Regions from separate parts of the Streptomyces sp. NPDC056480 genome, predicted to be linked through region 1. Evidence: riboswitches for the same ligand, from Rfam matches in the RefSeq annotation. Region 1 holds a riboswitch; the other holds the start of a gene.

What was found. A riboswitch is a leader RNA that binds a small molecule or an ion and turns the genes downstream of it on or off. The one in region 1 is predicted to bind cyclic di-AMP.
Region 2: linked by a shared signal. The riboswitch ahead of ACFQ79_RS10340 (M23 family metallopeptidase) and the one ahead of ACFQ79_RS36715 (transglycosylase SLT domain-containing protein) in region 1 are both predicted to bind cyclic di-AMP.

Annotation. Positions count from the first base shown of each region.
Region 1 is NZ_JBHTSA010000154.1:3,748-7,400, reverse strand. It holds gene ACFQ79_RS36720 (hypothetical protein) at 108-710, opposite strand; cyclic di-AMP (ydaO/yuaA leader) riboswitch at 1,049-1,232, shown strand; gene ACFQ79_RS36715 (transglycosylase SLT domain-containing protein) at 1,238-2,080, shown strand; gene ACFQ79_RS36710 (phosphoribosyltransferase family protein) at 2,074-3,363, opposite strand; partial or broken gene ACFQ79_RS36705 (RNA-guided endonuclease InsQ/TnpB family protein) at 3,575-3,653, opposite strand, start outside.
Region 2 is NZ_JBHTSA010000016.1:66,444-70,096, reverse strand. It holds gene ACFQ79_RS10355 (GNAT family N-acetyltransferase) at 1-264, opposite strand, end outside; gene ACFQ79_RS10350 (HPr family phosphocarrier protein) at 508-789, shown strand; gene ACFQ79_RS10345 (GntR family transcriptional regulator) at 933-1,616, opposite strand; gene ACFQ79_RS10340 (M23 family metallopeptidase) at 1,846-2,616, opposite strand; cyclic di-AMP (ydaO/yuaA leader) riboswitch at 2,629-2,794, opposite strand; gene ACFQ79_RS10335 (M16 family metallopeptidase) at 2,995-3,653, opposite strand, start outside.

The sequences.
Region 1 (3,653 bases):
TTCGCCATCCTGGCCGACACGCACGGGACCTGGTCGCGCCCCCGGGCGCACCAAGAGCGGAACACCGCGCATCACCGACTGATGATCCCGCACCCGCCGTCAGGCTCTCACCGTCCGGCATGCGCCGCGCGGTGGACGGTCGCATCGAGGAGCGCCACCGCCTCGCCAACCGTGCGTCCCGGGGCCCGGTTCCAAGGCCCGATCAGCTCGTGCCACCCCCTCGACCGGAGCTCGGCCATAATCCAGGCGGCCGCCTCGTTCATCGTCGTCGCACTGCCGAAGCCGAGGCGGTGCGCGGCGAGGAGCGCACCGCAGACACACCGCGCCCCGCGCACATCACGCAGCTTGTACGGGGCGTTCTGCCAGCCCCACTCCGTCAGCACGAGGCGTGCGTAGCCAAGGTGCACCGAGGGGCGCAGCTCGGGTCGGCCGATGCGGCGCCAGGCATACAGCCGGTCAGGCAGGATGGCTCCGATCCGGCCGGGGAGCCCGCGCTCGGCGGGAGCGGCCGGCGGCAGCGCGTCGAGCGTGTCGGCGACGAGCCGTTCTACCGGCACGGTGAGCAGGTCGCGCCAGCGTTCGACGGCGAGCGGGGGCACTAGCGGCTCGGTCCAGTCCGTGACGATCCGCTGCCAGGCGGCGCTCTCGTAGACAGCGGCGGCCTCACGGTCGAGAGTCTCGGGGTTGAGCAGAGAGACAAAGGGTGACATCCGGGCGGCTCCTCGGTCAGGGTGACTCCATCCTTCACAAGGAATGTCGGTTTTGCGACGTATGAACTTTAATCCCCGCATACCCGAAAGGCCTCTTTTTCTATATTTCATGACTAGTTGGATTGTCGCAGCTATTCAGACTGGGTACGGGTGATGCGACTCACTTTCCCGGGGCCAGCCCGCCGTCAGAATCCGCGGAAGCCGTGCGGGGCAAGGAAGTTCGACGCCCGGCAGGCGCCGGCGATCTTGAATTCCAGGAATTCAGTGATCCCTACATCGCCCGCCGGACATAGATCCCCTTGTCCTTCGTCGTCCTGCTGGCTTACGGTCACCTCCATTCGAGCGGATCGCCGAATCCTGCCACCGCTCGAAATACCTCCCTTTCACCCGACGGCAGGAGCGGGGGACCCACGAAACCGCCGGCCCGGATTCCGGAACGGCTCGGGGTGAAGCCGCGTGCGCGCGGCCGGACATCTCCAGTCCGAACCCGACAGCTCACCCCGAAGGCGCCGGAGAGGAATTCCGTCATGCCTGCTCACGGTAAGCACCGCCGCCCCCGCCGTCGCCCCACCTCGCGTGGACTCACGCTGCTCGGCACGGGCGGAGCCGCTCTCGCCCTCCCCCTGACCGCCCCGGCCGGGGCCGGCGCCGCGCCCGTTTCCGGAGCCTTGGAAATTGCCGCCAGGGTCATCACCACCCCCGCTGCTCCGGCCGCCGCGCAGGCCGCCACCAAGGCACCGGCAGCTCCGGCTGCCGCGCACACCTACACGGTTGTCGCCGACGACTCGCTTTCCCTGATCGCCCAAAGGAAGGGAATTCAGGGCGGCTGGAAGGTCCTTTATAGCGCCAACAAGAGGGCCGTTGGTGACAACCCGTCGCTTATTCACCCGGGCCTTGAACTGACGCTTCGTCCGGGTTCCGTGAATGCCACGGCTCCCACCAAGGCGAAGAAGGGCGCCACGACCGAACGTGCGAGCCGCTCCGAACGCCGGAGCACCGCCCCGGCCGCCGCTCCGGTCAAGACCGCGCCTGTAGCCGCCACCCAATACGCGAACAACCTCGACGGCTGGATCCGCGAGTCGCTGGACATCATGGCCCACCATGGCATCCCCGGTACCTACGCAGACATTCATCGCAACATCATGCGCGAGTCCTCCGGCAACCCCCGTGCCATCAACAACTGGGACTCCAATGCGGCCGCTGGCACCCCTTCGAAGGGGCTCCTCCAGGTCATCGACCCCACGTTTCGTGCCTATCACGTGCCCGGCACATCCATGGACCCCTACGACCCGGTCGCCAATATCACCGCCGCCTGTAACTACGCGGCCGACCGATACGGCAGCATCGGCCGGGTCTTCGGTGCCTACTGACCCTGGAAATGCATGGTGAACCAGGACGTGGCGAGCTCCGCCACCTCCTCCAGGGCGCCTCGCTCCTCGAAGAGGTGCGTGGCGCCCCCCACTACCTCCAGCCTGCTCTCGCAGTGCAGCAGCGACTCGGCCCGCCGGTTGAGGTCCAGGACCAGCGCGTCCCTGCCTCCGACCACGAGGAGCGTCGGGGCCTTGACCCGCGCCAGGTGGTCGGCCGCGAGGTCCGGCCGGCCACCGCGTGAGACGACGGCGGCCACGGAGGACTCGAGGTCGCCCGCGGCCCACAGCGCGGCGGCCGCTCCCGTGCTGGCCCCGAAGTAGCCCAGCGGGAGGCCCTCGCTCTCAGGCCGCCCGGCCAGCCACTCCGTGGCCCGGGCGAGCCTGTCGGCGAGCAGCGGGGTGTCGAAGACGTGTGCCCGGTCGACCGCCTCAGCCTCGGTGAGCAGGTCGAACAGCAGCGTTCCGAGACCCACCCGGTTGAGCGCCCCCGCCACCGCGCGATTGCGGGGGCTGTGCCGACTGCTCCCGCTGCCGTGGGCGAACAGGACGATGCCGATGGCGCCCTCGGGCACCGCGAGCCGTCCGGCGAGCGTGACGCCGTCGGCGACGGGGATCCGCACCTCGGAGTCCTGGACGACCGGCCCGTGCGCGGCACGGATCCGGTCCAGACAGGCGACGACCTCCGCGTCCGGGGTCTGCGTGAAGTCCCGGTAGAACTGTCCGATCGCGTAGAAGATCTCCGGCGCGTGCACGCTCACCGTCTCGTCGGCCTCACCACCGAGCCGAGCCGTCCATCCGCGGGGCGCCACCGGCACCGCCAGGATGATCCGGCCGGCACCCCGGGCCCGCACCACCCGGCAGGCCGCCAGCGCCGTGGCACCCGTGGCGAGACCGTCGTCCACGACCAGGACCGTTCGGCCCTCCAGCGGCACGGAAGCTCTGCTCCCCCGATAGCGGCGGGCCCGCTGATCGAGCTCGACATGCTCGCGCTCCTCGACCGCAGCCAGATCACGCGCCCCGACCCCAGCCTCGCGAAGCACCCGCTCATTCACCACCCGCACGCCGCCCTCACCGAGCGCGCCCATCGCCAGCTCCGGCTGCTGCGGCACCCCCAGCTTCCGCACGAGACAGATGTCGAGCGGGGCGTCGAGAGCGTCCGCCACCTCGGCCGCCACCGGCACCCCACCACGCGGCAGACCGAGCACGACGACATCATGACCTTTGAGATGCTCAAGCAGCGCTGCCAGCTGCCGACCAGCGTCGGCGCGATCATTGAAGAACATGGCCCTCCGTCCTTCCGCCTCCGAGGCTCCGGGCTCGGGGAAGAACTCACGCTTCTGGTCCCGTCCATCCCCTTCAGGGTAAGACGCCCGTACCGTGGCGTGCGGGCGTTCAGCAGAGCTGCAGCGCATTGAGGGTCACGGCGTGTGCGGTGTGTTGTTGATGTTGTGGTGTGTGTGTGCCGGGACTCGTCGGTTTGACGTCCTCTCCGTCCTAAAGGGCGGAGGTTCCCGCCTGGCTGCCGGGTACGCGGCTCGCCTTCGGGTGGGTTCCTGCTTCTTCGCGCTGTGCC
Region 2 (3,653 bases), on a different contig from region 1:
CACCGTCGCCGCGAGGCCGACCCGGTCCACGAAGTCGTGGTGGGTGAAGCGGTGCACGTCCTTGGCGGACAGCCGCGGGTAGGGGGCGAAGAAGCGGTAGTACTTCGACTCGTCCGAGACCTGTTCGTAGAAGCTGACGAGGCGGTCCGCGTCGTCGGCCGTGATGGGCCGGATGCGCGCGGTGCCGCCGTCGCGGAGCACCACGTCCGCTTCCCAGTGGTCGGGGTAGTCGTGCTCCGGCAGCTGGTCCGACGCGCTCTGCATGGGGTCAGCCTACGGCCGCGGCACGGTGGTGGCACGGGTCGCGACACGGTGATGACACCGGCCGCGACACGGCCGCGACACCGCTCGCGCGGCGGGGGTCCGCCGTGCAAGGTAGGGAGCGCACCGCGCACGGTGAGGGAGGGCCGAACGGCGGTCCGATCCGGGCCGAAGGTCGGCGCGAGCACGCAGCATCCCGTGAGAGACTGGTCTAGACAACCCGCTTGAGACTTGAAGGGCAACACCATGGCTGAGCGCCGCGTCAACGTCGGCTGGGCCGAGGGCCTCCACGCCCGCCCCGCGTCCATCTTCGTCCGTGCCGCCACGGCTTCCGGCGTTCCGGTGACGATCGCCAAGTCCGACGGCACCCCGGTGAACGCCGCCTCCATGCTCGCGGTGCTCGGCCTGGGCGCGCAGGGCGGCGAGGAGATCGTGCTCGCTTCGGAGGCCGACGGCGCCGAGGCCGCTCTGGACCGTCTGGCGAAGCTGGTCGCCGAGGGTCTGGACGAGCTTCCCGAGACCGTCTGATCCGGGTCGCCCCCTCTGTACGACGAAAGGCCGCCATCGCCGGAATTCCGGCGGTGGCGGCCTTTCGCTTTTACACTGCCCCTCTTTTCGGGCAGCACGAAGCAGCGGCGCCGAATTGCTATTCCATGTATACGATGCGCGCGTTAATTCCGGGAACTCGCCGTGTTGACTGCATGTTGCGAAACCCTCACACGGCCGCGGTCCGGCCTCTTGAGACGGTGCAACGACTGCGAGCGCTCCGCGTGCAGCGCGGTCAGCGTCCGCGCCCGCTCGGCGTCGCCGCGCGCCACCGCGTCCACGATCGCACCGTGCTCGGCCCAGGCGTCCACCGGCCGCTCGGGCTGCTCGACCGCGTACATCCAGGCGATCTTGTGCCGCAGCTGGGTCAACAGCGCCGTCAGGGCCGGGCTGCCGGAGGCCTGCGCGAGGGTCTCGTGGAACCAGCCGCCGAGTGAGCGCAGATCCTCGCCCTGCCCGCGCCTGGCCCGCTCCTGCCCCAGCCTGACCAGGCCGCGCAGCACCTTGAGATGGGCCTCCGTGCGCCGCTGGGCGGCGCGGGCCGCCCCCAGCGGTTCGAGCAGCGCCCGCATGTCGAGCAGATCGGCGGCCTCCTGGTCGGTGGGCTCGGCGACATGCGCCCCGGCGTGGCGGCGGGAGACGACGAAGCCCTCGGACTCCAGGGTGCGCAGGGCCTCGCGGACCGGGACGCGGGACACCCCGTACCGGCGGGCCAGCTGGTCCTCGGTCAGCCGGCTGCCCCGCTCGAAGACGCCGGAGACGATGTCGTCCCGGATCGCCGTGCATACCGAGTGCGCGGGAATGCGCATGTCCGACCTCCGCCTTTGGTCTGCGCGAGTCAATTCCGACGGCGCCTGTTCTGCGCCCGATCTGCGACTCTATTGCAGCACGCCGGAATTTCCGATGCCCCGGCGGAATATCGATGTCCCGCGGCCGACGAAAAGCCCCGGCTCTGTACGAGCCGGGGCTTTTGCGATGCGGGGGGGGGCGGCGGCGGAACCGCCGGCCCCGCGCGAGGGCGTCCTGGACCGTCCTGGATCAGACGTTGACGCCGCGGGCGCGCAGGTACGAGACCGGGTTGATGTCGGAGCCGTACTCGGACGTCGTCCGCGCCTCGAAGTGGAGGTGCGGGCCGGTCGAGTTCCCGGTCGAGCCCGAGATGCCTATCCGCTCACCCGGCTCGACGGTCTGGCCGACGGAGACCCCGATGGAGGAGAGGTGCCCGTACTGGGTGTACGTGCCGTCGTTCATCCGGATGACGATGTTGTTGCCGTACGCGCCGCCCCAGCCGGCCTCGACGACGGTGCCCGAGCCGACGGAGACGACGCTGCTGCCGTAGGAGGCGTGGAAGTCGATGCCGGAGTGGCTGCCGGAGGACCACAGCGAGCCGCCGGTCTGGTAGCCGGTGGACACGTACGTGCCCTCGACGGGCAGCTGGAAGGAGGCCAGACGACGACGCTCGGCCTCACGGGCCGCACGCTGCTCGGCCTCGCGGATCTCCTTGGCGCGGGCCTCGGCCTTGCGCTTCGCCTCGGCCTTGGCCTTCGCCTTGGCGGCGACCTCGAAGGCCTCCTGCTCCTGGGCGGCGGCCTGGGCGTCGATCCGCTCGGCGAGGGAGTCCTCGGTGATCACCTTGATGAGACCGGTGTCCTCGAGCGAGCGGTTGTCCGTGTCGGCGGCGAGCGCCGGGGAAGCGAGGGTTCCGATGACGCCGGTGGTGGCGAGCGTCGCCGCGCCGGCGATGCCCACGCCGCGGCGCGCCATCCGGCTCGGAGCACGATGCTTCCCGGTGGCACGGGTGAACGCCATGTAGGGGCTGATCCTTTCCTTCCCTCTCGCCTACCGGGTTAGCTGACGGGTTCGGAGCAGGAAGGTCTCCTACGAGCCCCTCCGTACGAGACGAAGGCGCCCGATTCACCCCAGGGACTACGCGTGGGTCCCCGGCTCCCCAGGCTCGCGCCTGACGGGGACTCGGCGATGTCTGTCCGATGCCGCGGGTGCGGCACGTGCAACTGACGAACAGACGCACCGACGCTATGCGGATCGTCTTTCAATCACCAACCGGACACGCATTTTGTAAGACATGCCACAGGGCATACAGCCACCCTTAACCTCAATACGGACAAAGGGGAGGACCCCGACGAACTGCGCCGTCGGGGCCCTCTCTTGCCGTGTCCGCGGTGTGAATCAGCCGGTCACGACGGTCACTTCGCCGATCCCGAGCGCGCGCACCGGCTCCGCGATCTGCGCCGCGTCGCCGACGAGCACGGTGACGAGCCGGTCCACGGGGAAGGCGCTGACCACGGCCGCGGTCGCCTCGACCGTGCCGGTCTCGGCCAGCCGGGCGTACAACTGGGCCTGGTAGTCGTCCGGGAGGTGCTGCTCGACCTGGTCGGAGAGCGTCCCGGCGACGGAGGCGGCGGTCTCGTACTTGAGCGGCGCGACCCCCACCAGGTTCTGCACGGCCGTCTCCCGCTCGGCGTCGGTGAGCCCCTCCGCGGCCAGCTTCCGCAGCACCTTCCACAGGTCGTCAAGAGCGGGACCGGTGTTGGGCGTGTCGACGGAACCGCTGATGGCGAGCATCGAGGCGCCGTTCCCCCGGCCGTCCGAGCGGAGCACCTGCCCGAAGGCGCGCACGCCGTACGTGTAGCCCTTCTCCTCCCGCAGGACCCGGTCGAGCCGCGAGGTGAGCGTGCCGCCGAGGCAGTACGTGCCCAGGACCTGGGCCGGCCAGACGCTGTCGTGGCGGTCGGGTCCGACCCGGCCGATCAGCAACTGGGTCTGGACGGCGCCGGGACGGTCCACGATGACGACCCGTCCGGTGTCGTCGGCGGTGATCGGCGGCA